DNA from 4 places in the Photobacterium sp. ABD4_091 genome. Region 3 is predicted to be linked to each of the others. Evidence: riboswitches for the same ligand, from Rfam matches in the RefSeq annotation. Region 3 holds a riboswitch; each other region holds the start of a gene.
The links. Region 3 has a riboswitch for lysine ahead of ACXAGQ_RS02305 (Na+/H+ antiporter NhaC family protein). Riboswitches for the same ligand answer to the same signal wherever they lie in the genome.
Positions count from the first base shown of each region.

Region 1: linked by a shared signal. The riboswitch ahead of lysC (lysine-sensitive aspartokinase 3) and the one ahead of ACXAGQ_RS02305 (Na+/H+ antiporter NhaC family protein) in region 3 are both predicted to bind lysine.
Region 2: linked by a shared signal. The riboswitch ahead of ACXAGQ_RS22300 (Na+/H+ antiporter NhaC family protein) and the one ahead of ACXAGQ_RS02305 (Na+/H+ antiporter NhaC family protein) in region 3 are both predicted to bind lysine.
Region 4: linked by a shared signal. The riboswitch ahead of ACXAGQ_RS23850 (Na+/H+ antiporter NhaC family protein) and the one ahead of ACXAGQ_RS02305 (Na+/H+ antiporter NhaC family protein) in region 3 are both predicted to bind lysine.

Region 1 is NZ_JBSWWQ010000001.1:1,289,350-1,291,552, forward strand. It holds gene ACXAGQ_RS05910 (pyridoxal-phosphate-dependent aminotransferase family protein) at 1-690, opposite strand, end outside; lysine riboswitch at 947-1,134, shown strand; gene lysC (lysine-sensitive aspartokinase 3) at 1,242-2,203, shown strand, end outside.
Region 2 is NZ_JBSWWQ010000003.1:181,522-183,724, forward strand. It holds gene ACXAGQ_RS22300 (Na+/H+ antiporter NhaC family protein) at 1-1,223, opposite strand, end outside; lysine riboswitch at 1,348-1,524, opposite strand; gene cspE (transcription antiterminator/RNA stability regulator CspE) at 1,961-2,170, opposite strand.
Region 3 is NZ_JBSWWQ010000001.1:554,622-556,824, reverse strand. It holds gene ACXAGQ_RS02310 (H-NS family histone-like protein) at 183-581, opposite strand; lysine riboswitch at 952-1,135, shown strand; gene ACXAGQ_RS02305 (Na+/H+ antiporter NhaC family protein) at 1,234-2,203, shown strand, end outside.
Region 4 is NZ_JBSWWQ010000003.1:536,966-539,168, forward strand. It holds gene ACXAGQ_RS23850 (Na+/H+ antiporter NhaC family protein) at 1-1,164, opposite strand, end outside; lysine riboswitch at 1,248-1,418, opposite strand; gene ACXAGQ_RS23855 (BCCT family transporter) at 1,605-2,203, shown strand, end outside.

The DNA.
Region 1 (2,203 bases), 730 kb from region 3:
GAACCAACTCTGTACCGGGGCCTGGCGGCCCTGGATTTTAGCCACCGCTTTTTCGGAGAACGTCAGTGGCGACAATCCCGGAACACAAGACAGGCATTTCTGGCTGCCTGAATACACGGCATCCAGCTGCCACTCATCCACCAGCAACGGGACGCCACCTAGCGAGGTAACCGCATCCACGATTGTCAGGCAGTCATGCTCACGGGCTAGTTTGGCAATCGCCTCGGCATCGCTCAGTGCACCGGTAGAGGTCTCGGCATGGACAAAGGCCACGATTTTCGCATCTGGGTTGCTTTCCAGTGCCTGGGCGACCAAACCGGGATCAACCGGCTCGCCCCAATTATTATCGACCATCACAGCAACGCCGCCGCAGCGCTCGACATTCTCACGCATCCGGTCACCAAACACACCATTGCGGCAGACAATCACCTTGTCGCCAGGCTCGACCAAGTTCACAAAGCAAGCTTCCATCCCGGCACTGCCCGGGGCAGAGACCGCGATCGTAAAGGTATTCTGGGTCTGGAAGGCATATTGCAGCAGCTGTTTGAGTTCATCCATCATACCGATGAATAGCGGGTCTAAATGCCCGATGGTCGGACGGCTCAGCGCCTGCAGTACCTGCGGATAGATATCAGACGGGCCGGGTCCCATCAAGGTTCGTTGTGGTGGGTAGAAGCTACCAATGGTCATTATTGTTTTCCTCCCTGGCGGTAAGCATGGACAGTCAATCGTTATTGTAAGGTACTGATTGACTATATCAGCAATAGGTTAATTATGCTTATACCAAATCGTAACTACCTTCTAGCACATAGATTCCTTCAATATTTGTGACAATTTTTTGCAAAATTTATGCATATTTTATTTCTATGTAATTGACAACATACCTGCAAATCCGGTTCAATGTAGATCGTTTTTTGTTCATCCTGAGGAAAGGTTTTCCCCAGGTGAAGACAGAAGAGGAGCGTTACCCAGGTATCTAGGATTGCGGGGCCCCACCCCGAAGCAGTCTGGAGAGGGGGAGTAACGCCGAGATACAGCATGACAGGGGGCATGGTGTATCGGCTACGAAGGTTGAATCCTTCTGGCTGTCATCTATTCATCATGGTAATGAGTAGATGGGGAGCTTCTGGTTGTTGTACCGGTTTACATCTTACCGTTTTGCTCTCCTGACTTTTGTCGGGATCACCATCCCGAGCCCCCTGTTAATTGCGTTTATACTCTTTATTACTGGGAGACTCGTTGTGAGCTTTGTCGAAAATAACTTTACTGTTCCTCCACCGATAACCGTAGCGAAATTTGGCGGTACTAGCGTAGCCGATCATGCCGCCATGAGCCGAAGTGCCTCGATCATCAAGGACAACCCTGCTGCCAAAGTAGTTTTGATCAGTGCCTGTTCCGGCGTTACCAACCTGTTAGTTGAACTTGCAAACGGAATTGCCGATAACGAGCAGCGCTCCCAACGGCTACATAAATTGACCTCTATCCACCAGGACATTATCGACAAGCTGGCTCAGCCAGGTACTGTTGCTGGCCACATAGAACAACTTATCAATAACGTGGCAAGCCTAGCCGAACAGGCCGCCGAAGCACCATCGACCAAGCTGACCGATCAGCTGGTTGCTCATGGTGAACTGTTGTCGACGCACTTATTTACCCAAATTCTCAACGAAATGGGGGCGACTGCCCAACGTTTCGATATTCGCTCTGTCATGCGTACCGACAGCCAGTTCGGCAAAGCCATCCCGGAAGTCGACACCATCCGCCAGCTGGCTGATGACAAGCTCCAGCCCCTGCTGGCAGGCGAGGCGGTAATCGTCTCCCAAGGCTTTATCGGCTCAGACAGCAACGGTGAAACCACGACCCTAGGCCGTGGTGGCAGTGATTACAGCGCCGCCCTTGTAGCCGAGGCCATCAGTGCCGGAACCCTTGAGATCTGGACTGACGTACCGGGCATGTACACGACCGACCCGCGTATCACTGCCAATGCCAAGCCAATCAGCGAGATCAGCTTCAGCGAAGCCTCTGAAATGGCCAATTTCGGCGCCAAGATCCTGCACCCCTCGACCCTGCTACCAGCGGTCCGCCAGCAGATCCCGGTTTTCATCGGCTCCTCAAAAGCGCCTGAGCAAGGCGGTACCTGGATACGCCAGAAAGTCAGCGAGCCACCGAAATTCAGGGCCTTGGCACTGCGCTGCAACCAGAC
Region 2 (2,203 bases), on a different contig from region 3:
GCACCAATACAAATCAGCGGGTCGGCGCCCAGCGCACTGGCAACCGGTACCGCAATCGGGATCAGGATGGCGAAAGTGCCCCACGACGACCCCGTCGCTACCGAAATGAAGCTGCCGATAATGAAAATCAATGCAGGCAGCATAAACACCGGCAAGCGGTCATTCATCACCTGGCTAATATAGTCCCCAGTACCCAGAGACTTACAGATATCACCCAAGGTCCATGCCAATAGCAAGATAACCAAAATTAGCATGATCCGCTGCATTCCCGACACAAAAGTGTTGAAGGCTGTCGAGGCGGTCATAGTTTTGGTGTAGGCGTAGTAGGCAATCGCCGTTACCGAAGCAATCAGATAGCTGGTGCCAAGCGATGCTCGGATCACCGGGCCATTGATAGTGCCATGCAGATGGTAGTTATAAGTGAATAGTGCGATCAGCGAGCCGAACAGTACCGCCAGCGGCAATACAATCAGCGAGATACGGCCTGATTTCACCTGTTGGTCATTCTCAGGCTGTACGCTCACCTCAGCCTGCTGGCGCGCTTGTTGCTCGGCTTCGGCCATTGGCCCCCAGTCTTTTTTCAGCACCGCGTAGACAGGTACACTGAACAGTGCCAGCAAGGCATAGAGCTGGTAAGGGATCACCTGAAGGAAAGTCGCAAAGCCATCAACTGGCTGGCCCATGTTATCGAATGCGTTCTCAATCAGACCCTGCGAGTAGACACCCCAGCTGATAATCGGGATCAGCACACAGATTGGTGACGAGGTCGAATCGATGATAAATGCCAGTTTCTCCTTGCTCAGCTTGAGCTTGTTGTAAATTGGCGAGAACATCGGGCCAAGAATAAGCGAGTTGCCCGAGTCGGTAAAAAACACCCCGATCCCGGTTGCCCAGGTGGCGAGCTGGGCTTTCAATGGTGATGACACATAGCGGGTCGCCATGGTCGAAAACGCTGCCATACCACCGCTTTGCTCGACCAGGTAGATAAAGCCGGAAATAATGGTAATAACAATAATGATCTGTGCGTTGCTGCCCGATGCAAGCTGTGTGAACGGCCCATCAGACAAGAACATCAACGCAGTATCAACAGGGTGACCCTTGGTTAAGATCAGCATGCCGCTGATCACTGCAACGCCCAGGGCCAAAACAACATGCCGAGTGGTAAAGGCGAGTATCAGCGCCAGCACCGCGGGTACGATGGACAATAATCCGTAATCAGCCATTCGTAGACTTCTCCTATAAAAACAACATCAAGGTATTTGAGTATTTAGAGGAGGGGTGCAAGGAGCACGCGAGCGACAAAGGCTGTACGAAATCGGTAGGCGAACTTACCTGTTCGAAAACAAAAATTGCTGTAGCTCTCCATCCGGGTAGGCCCGAGATGACAGTGCTGCTCCTATTAAGAACAACCCCAGCAGTTTGGCTGACGACCAAAACCACTTCGGCATTGACTCCTTTCGCTTAGCTTCACCGGCTGTCGACCTTCACTAAACTACTCTTAGGCAATGCGCCTCTACGTTGCAGGCAGTGAATAACCACCCGCTTTGTATTGAATAAAACACAAAAACGCATAATCCAAATCAACTTGACGCCACAACGTGACAAAGATCACATTATATATTTTATTAAACACATGATTAACAAAACATTGAACTAGCAGTTACCAGGCTTGCAGCAACAATAACCACAATGGCTATTTTTTGCTTTCAGACGGTAAGTCTCTTATCAATATTTATCTGGAGTGGCTGTAACGTTGTCGGGAATAGACTGAGAGAGACCTGAGATGAAATCTAGATAAAGCGGCAAAGATGCAGGTTCAGGCTGCATATTTACCCAAAATTAGCCCAATTTACCTAAATAGAAAGAGTACAAATGATGTTGAGGAGGCGTTGGGGTCATATGTAACAGGCAAAAAAAATGCTGGCCTAAGCCAGCATTTTCTTCAAATAAGTTCGATGACTTATAGAGTAACTACGTTAGCAGCTTGAGGACCTTTTTGGCCTTGCTCTACGTCAAAAGAAACTTTCTGACCTTCAGAAAGAGTCTTGAAACCTTCAGAAGCGATAGCGCGGAAGTGTACGAATACGTCTGCACCGCCGTTCTCTTGAGTGATGAAACCGAAACCTTTTTCTTCGTTAAACCACTTAACGATACCAGTAGACTTAGACATGATCTGTCCCTTATGTAAATTCATTTAAACCGC
Region 3 (2,203 bases):
CCATGCCCATATTAAGGGCTTTAGGCGGCTCGGTTTCCCCTTGGTCGATTGCCTTGTTGGTGCTCTTTGATTTAATTATCCTTTTAAATCAATAGTTTGAATTATTACTTGATGATATTTTATATAAATAAAAAAACCCGGCAAAAGCCGGGTTTTTAAAGGTGTTTTCAATAGTACTTGAATTACTTGATTTCAAACTCTTCTAGAGATTTACCTTCATCAAGTGCTTTTTTCAGCGCGCTTGGAGTACGGCCTTGGCCAGTCCAAGTTTTCTCTTCACCATTTTCGTCAAGGAAACGGTATTTTGCAGGACGCTGTGCACGTTTTGCTTTAGGTGCTTTATTTAGAGTTGCTAGAAGCTCTTCTGGGTCAATACCGTCGGCTAGAAGCATTTCACGGTATTGCGCTAGTTTTTCTGTACGTTCTTTTTCTTTAGCAACTTCTTCAGCTTCAGCTTCTTCACGCTCAGAAACTACAGTTTGAAGCTTTTCTAATGCTTCTTGTAGTTGCTCAAGAGAATATTCACGAGAAAGTGCGCGAAGGCTGCGAAGGTTAAGTAGCGCTTTCATTGCATCAGACATTTTTAATTTCCTGTAGGTCCAAAACTATAAAATAATAATAGCAGTGCCAAATCAATAATTGCAATAATAATACTTTTAGTACGGCGATGCCAAATAAAAAATGAAGGGTATATTTATTTTTTTGCAATTTATCGGGTTCATTTCTCATTTGCAATAAAATGTAATGGTCAGGCTAAGTAAATATTCTTATCCAAAATCATCTTTTGTTGATAAATATTTGCCATCAATTTCATATGTGAAAGGTATAATAAACTGCTTTTAAGTGGGTGTTTTTTGTACTGAGCAGCAAGACTATTCACTATTTTTGTCATTTTTTTCATCTTAACTTGTTGCATTTGGATATCTATTCCGTAGAATTGACCAGACCTAGACTAAGGGTAGAGGCGCATCGTCTATTAGTAGTAAATCGGAGGGTGATTCCGATGAGGATTTACGAAAGGAGCCGTTGCCGAAGTAAGCTCGGATTATCAAGCCAGCTTGCTGGGGTTGTCACCGAATAGGGACAACACTGCCATAGTATATAATTACATTAACTATGGAGCGCTACTGTGAAGTCGGGAAAGGGTAACATCTCTTCCTTATGCACTTCTATACACGACACGATGTCGAGTAAACAGTAGATCTCCAACCAGGATCGGTTGTAGTCGAGATCATGAATATTGTAGATTTTTCACACTCCGCCATGTCGTTGTTGCCACCTTTGGTTGCACTTGGCCTGGCTATCCTTACACGTCGTGTTTTAGTTTCATTGGGTGTCGGTGTCCTACTGGGCGCATTCCTGCTAACTGATTTTTCAATCGGTGGCACGGCATCTTATATCGGAACCACAGTGACTGGCCTGTTTATTGACGATGGTGCCATCAACAGCTGGAACATGAGTATTGTCGCCTTCCTTATTTTGCTGGGTATGACCACAGCGCTACTGACACTTTCTGGCGGTACTCGTGCTTTTGCTGAATGGGCGCAGACTAAAATCAAGAGCAAGCGCGGGGCAAAGCTGCTGGCTGCTTTCTTGGGCGTGTTCATTTTCGTCGATGATTACTTTAATAGCCTGGCTGTTGGCTCTATTTCCCGCCCAGTGACGGACCGTTTCTACGTGTCTCGCGCTAAACTGGCGTATATCCTTGATTCCACCGCAGCGCCAATGTGTGTATTGATGCCAGCTTCTAGCTGGGGTGCATACATTATTACCCTTATCGGCGGTATCTTGGTGTCGCACGGCGTAACTGAATACTCCCCGCTTGGCGCTTTCATGCAGCTGGCACCAATGAACTTTTATGCAGTATTTGCACTGCTGATGGTATTCGTGGTGGCTTGGTTCCAAATTGATGTGGGCCCAATGAGAAAGCACGAGCTAGAAGCAAGCCATTGCCGTGGCTTTGATGAAGGTGACGAGGATAGCCGTGCAAAAGACCTAAACGACGAGCTGGAAATTGAAGAGAGCAAGAATGGCCGCGTTGCTGACCTTGTGATGCCAATCGTCACCCTGATTGTAGCGACCTTCTTCTTCATGTTATTTACCGGCTACCAGGCACTAGCGGCTGACGGCCTTGACTTCAGTATTTTGGGCGCCTTTGAAAATACCGATGTGGGTATGTCTTTGGTATACGGTGGCCTGGTTG
Region 4 (2,203 bases), on a different contig from region 3:
AAGCAGCTCAACCGGCAGGTTGCCGTTGGACATTGAAGCCAGGTAAATACCGGTTTGCATGTCACGCACAACGGCGCCAATCGTCCAGGCAAAGAATAGGATAATGATAGCGGGCATCATCGCTGAAATGCCTTGTGGGGCGGCTTTCATCCAGCTGCCTGCATCTAGCTTCAAGCGAAGGGCAAGGCCGATAGAGGCTACCAAGCTGCAGATCGCACCGTATACTAGCGATGAGCCTACATCGGTGTTCTCAAAAGAGCCGATCACACTGAAGGCTTCTCCGTTGGCAGCCAGTACATCCGCACCTGACTGCACCATGAAAAATACGGTTGCCATAGTCAGGGTCAGGATAGGCAGTACCATATCAATCATGCCGCCTTTGGCTGACTCTGGCGCTTCTACATCCAGGCCTGCTGGCTTGCCTTTTGATTCATCCCACAGCTTGCCTTCAAGCGCCCACTTCTCATGCTTGCGCATTGGGCCGATATCAAGCTGGAATGCAATTACACACAGCACCATCACCAGGGTGAAAACCGCGTAAAGGTTCATCGGCATCATTTCGACAAACGCTGAGATAGGGCTCTGGTCGGTCACGCCGTGTGCCACCATGATGCCACCAACCAGCGCAATGATGTAGGCACCCCATGAAGAGATAGGCATCAATACACAAACTGGTGCTGCTGTGGAGTCCAGCAGGTAAGCGAGTTTGGCACGAGAGATATTGAATCGGTCAGTCACTGGGCGGCAGATAGCACCCACCGATAGGCTGTGGAAGAAGTCGTCGATAAAGAAGATGAATACCATCAAACCCGTCAGTGACTTGGCACTGCGGCGGTCTTTACAGCGTACCGCTGCCCAGTCGGCGAACGCTTGGGTAGCACCGGAAACACTCATCAGGCTGATCAGCGCGCCAAGCAGCAACATGAAGATGATCATATTGACGTTATCGCTGTTCATCGCGCCGTCGACCCATACAATAGCCAGCACTTTGCCGGCCAGGTATTGCAGGGATTCAAGCGGAGAATATTGGTTCAGCATCATTGCACCGGCAAAGATACCCGTTCCGAGGGAAAGCAAAACCCGCCTGGTGGTGACCGCAAGGATAACAGCCAGCATGGCAGGGATAACGGACATTAGCGAGTCCGAAAAATCGACAAGGTTCATGATCTCATCACACCTATGTGTTTCAGGTGGAGATCTACCGAAAGGAAGTGTAACTAAGACGCAGAAAAAGAAGACTTGTTACCCCCTCAGGTAGCGCTCCATAGGTAAATACTATGGCAGTTCTGTGCCTATTCGACACAGACCCAGCGACTGAGTTGATGGCTGCAGTCACTTCGGCGCTGACTCCTTTCTCCGGCTTCACAGGTATCACCCTCCACACGTTTACTTATAGGCAGCGCGCCTCTACTGATTTAGGGTTTATCACCGTCAATCCTACTGGATTGCGGCCATAAGTCTAACATTATATACGGCTGAATATTTATGTCAGCTAATAATCAGCTTTTTTCATCGCCATGATTAGAATCTTGGTTTGAAGCGTTGGCCCTTTCCTCGGATTATCCATTTTACCCATTGCAGGGTTTTAACTTTAAGGAGCTAACGTGTTTTCTCGCAAACACTTTGAATTGATCGATAAACCGACGTTCTTCGGGGCGCTGGGGATGTTGATCTCGGTTGTGGTGCCCTTGCTGCTGTTCCCGGTGCAAGGGGCAGAATGGATTGCTATCGCCAAAACGTTTATGACCGATAAACTCGGTTTCCTCTATTTGGCGCTCGGTGTCGGTGCATTCTTCTTTATGATCTACATCGTTTTTTCCGATATCGGCCAAATCAAACTGGGTGATCCTGATGAGCAGCCCGAGTTTACGACGGCGTCGTGGGCGGCCATGCTGTTCTGTGGTGGTATCGGTGCCAGTATTCTTTACTGGGGAACCATCGAGTGGGCGTATTACTACCAGGCGCCGCCGTTCCAGTTAGAGCCTGGCAGTGAAGAAGCGGTCCGCTGGGCGGCAACTTACGGCTTGTTCCACTGGGGACCAATAGCTTGGTCTATCTACTTAGTACCGGCCCTGCCAATTGCGTATTTCTTTTATGTGCGAAAGCAGCCTGTGCTTAAGGTATCGGCGGCGTTGATGCCGGTGATTGGCGAAGCGCGCAGCTATGGTTGGCTTGGCAAGGTTATCGATGTGCTGTTTATCTT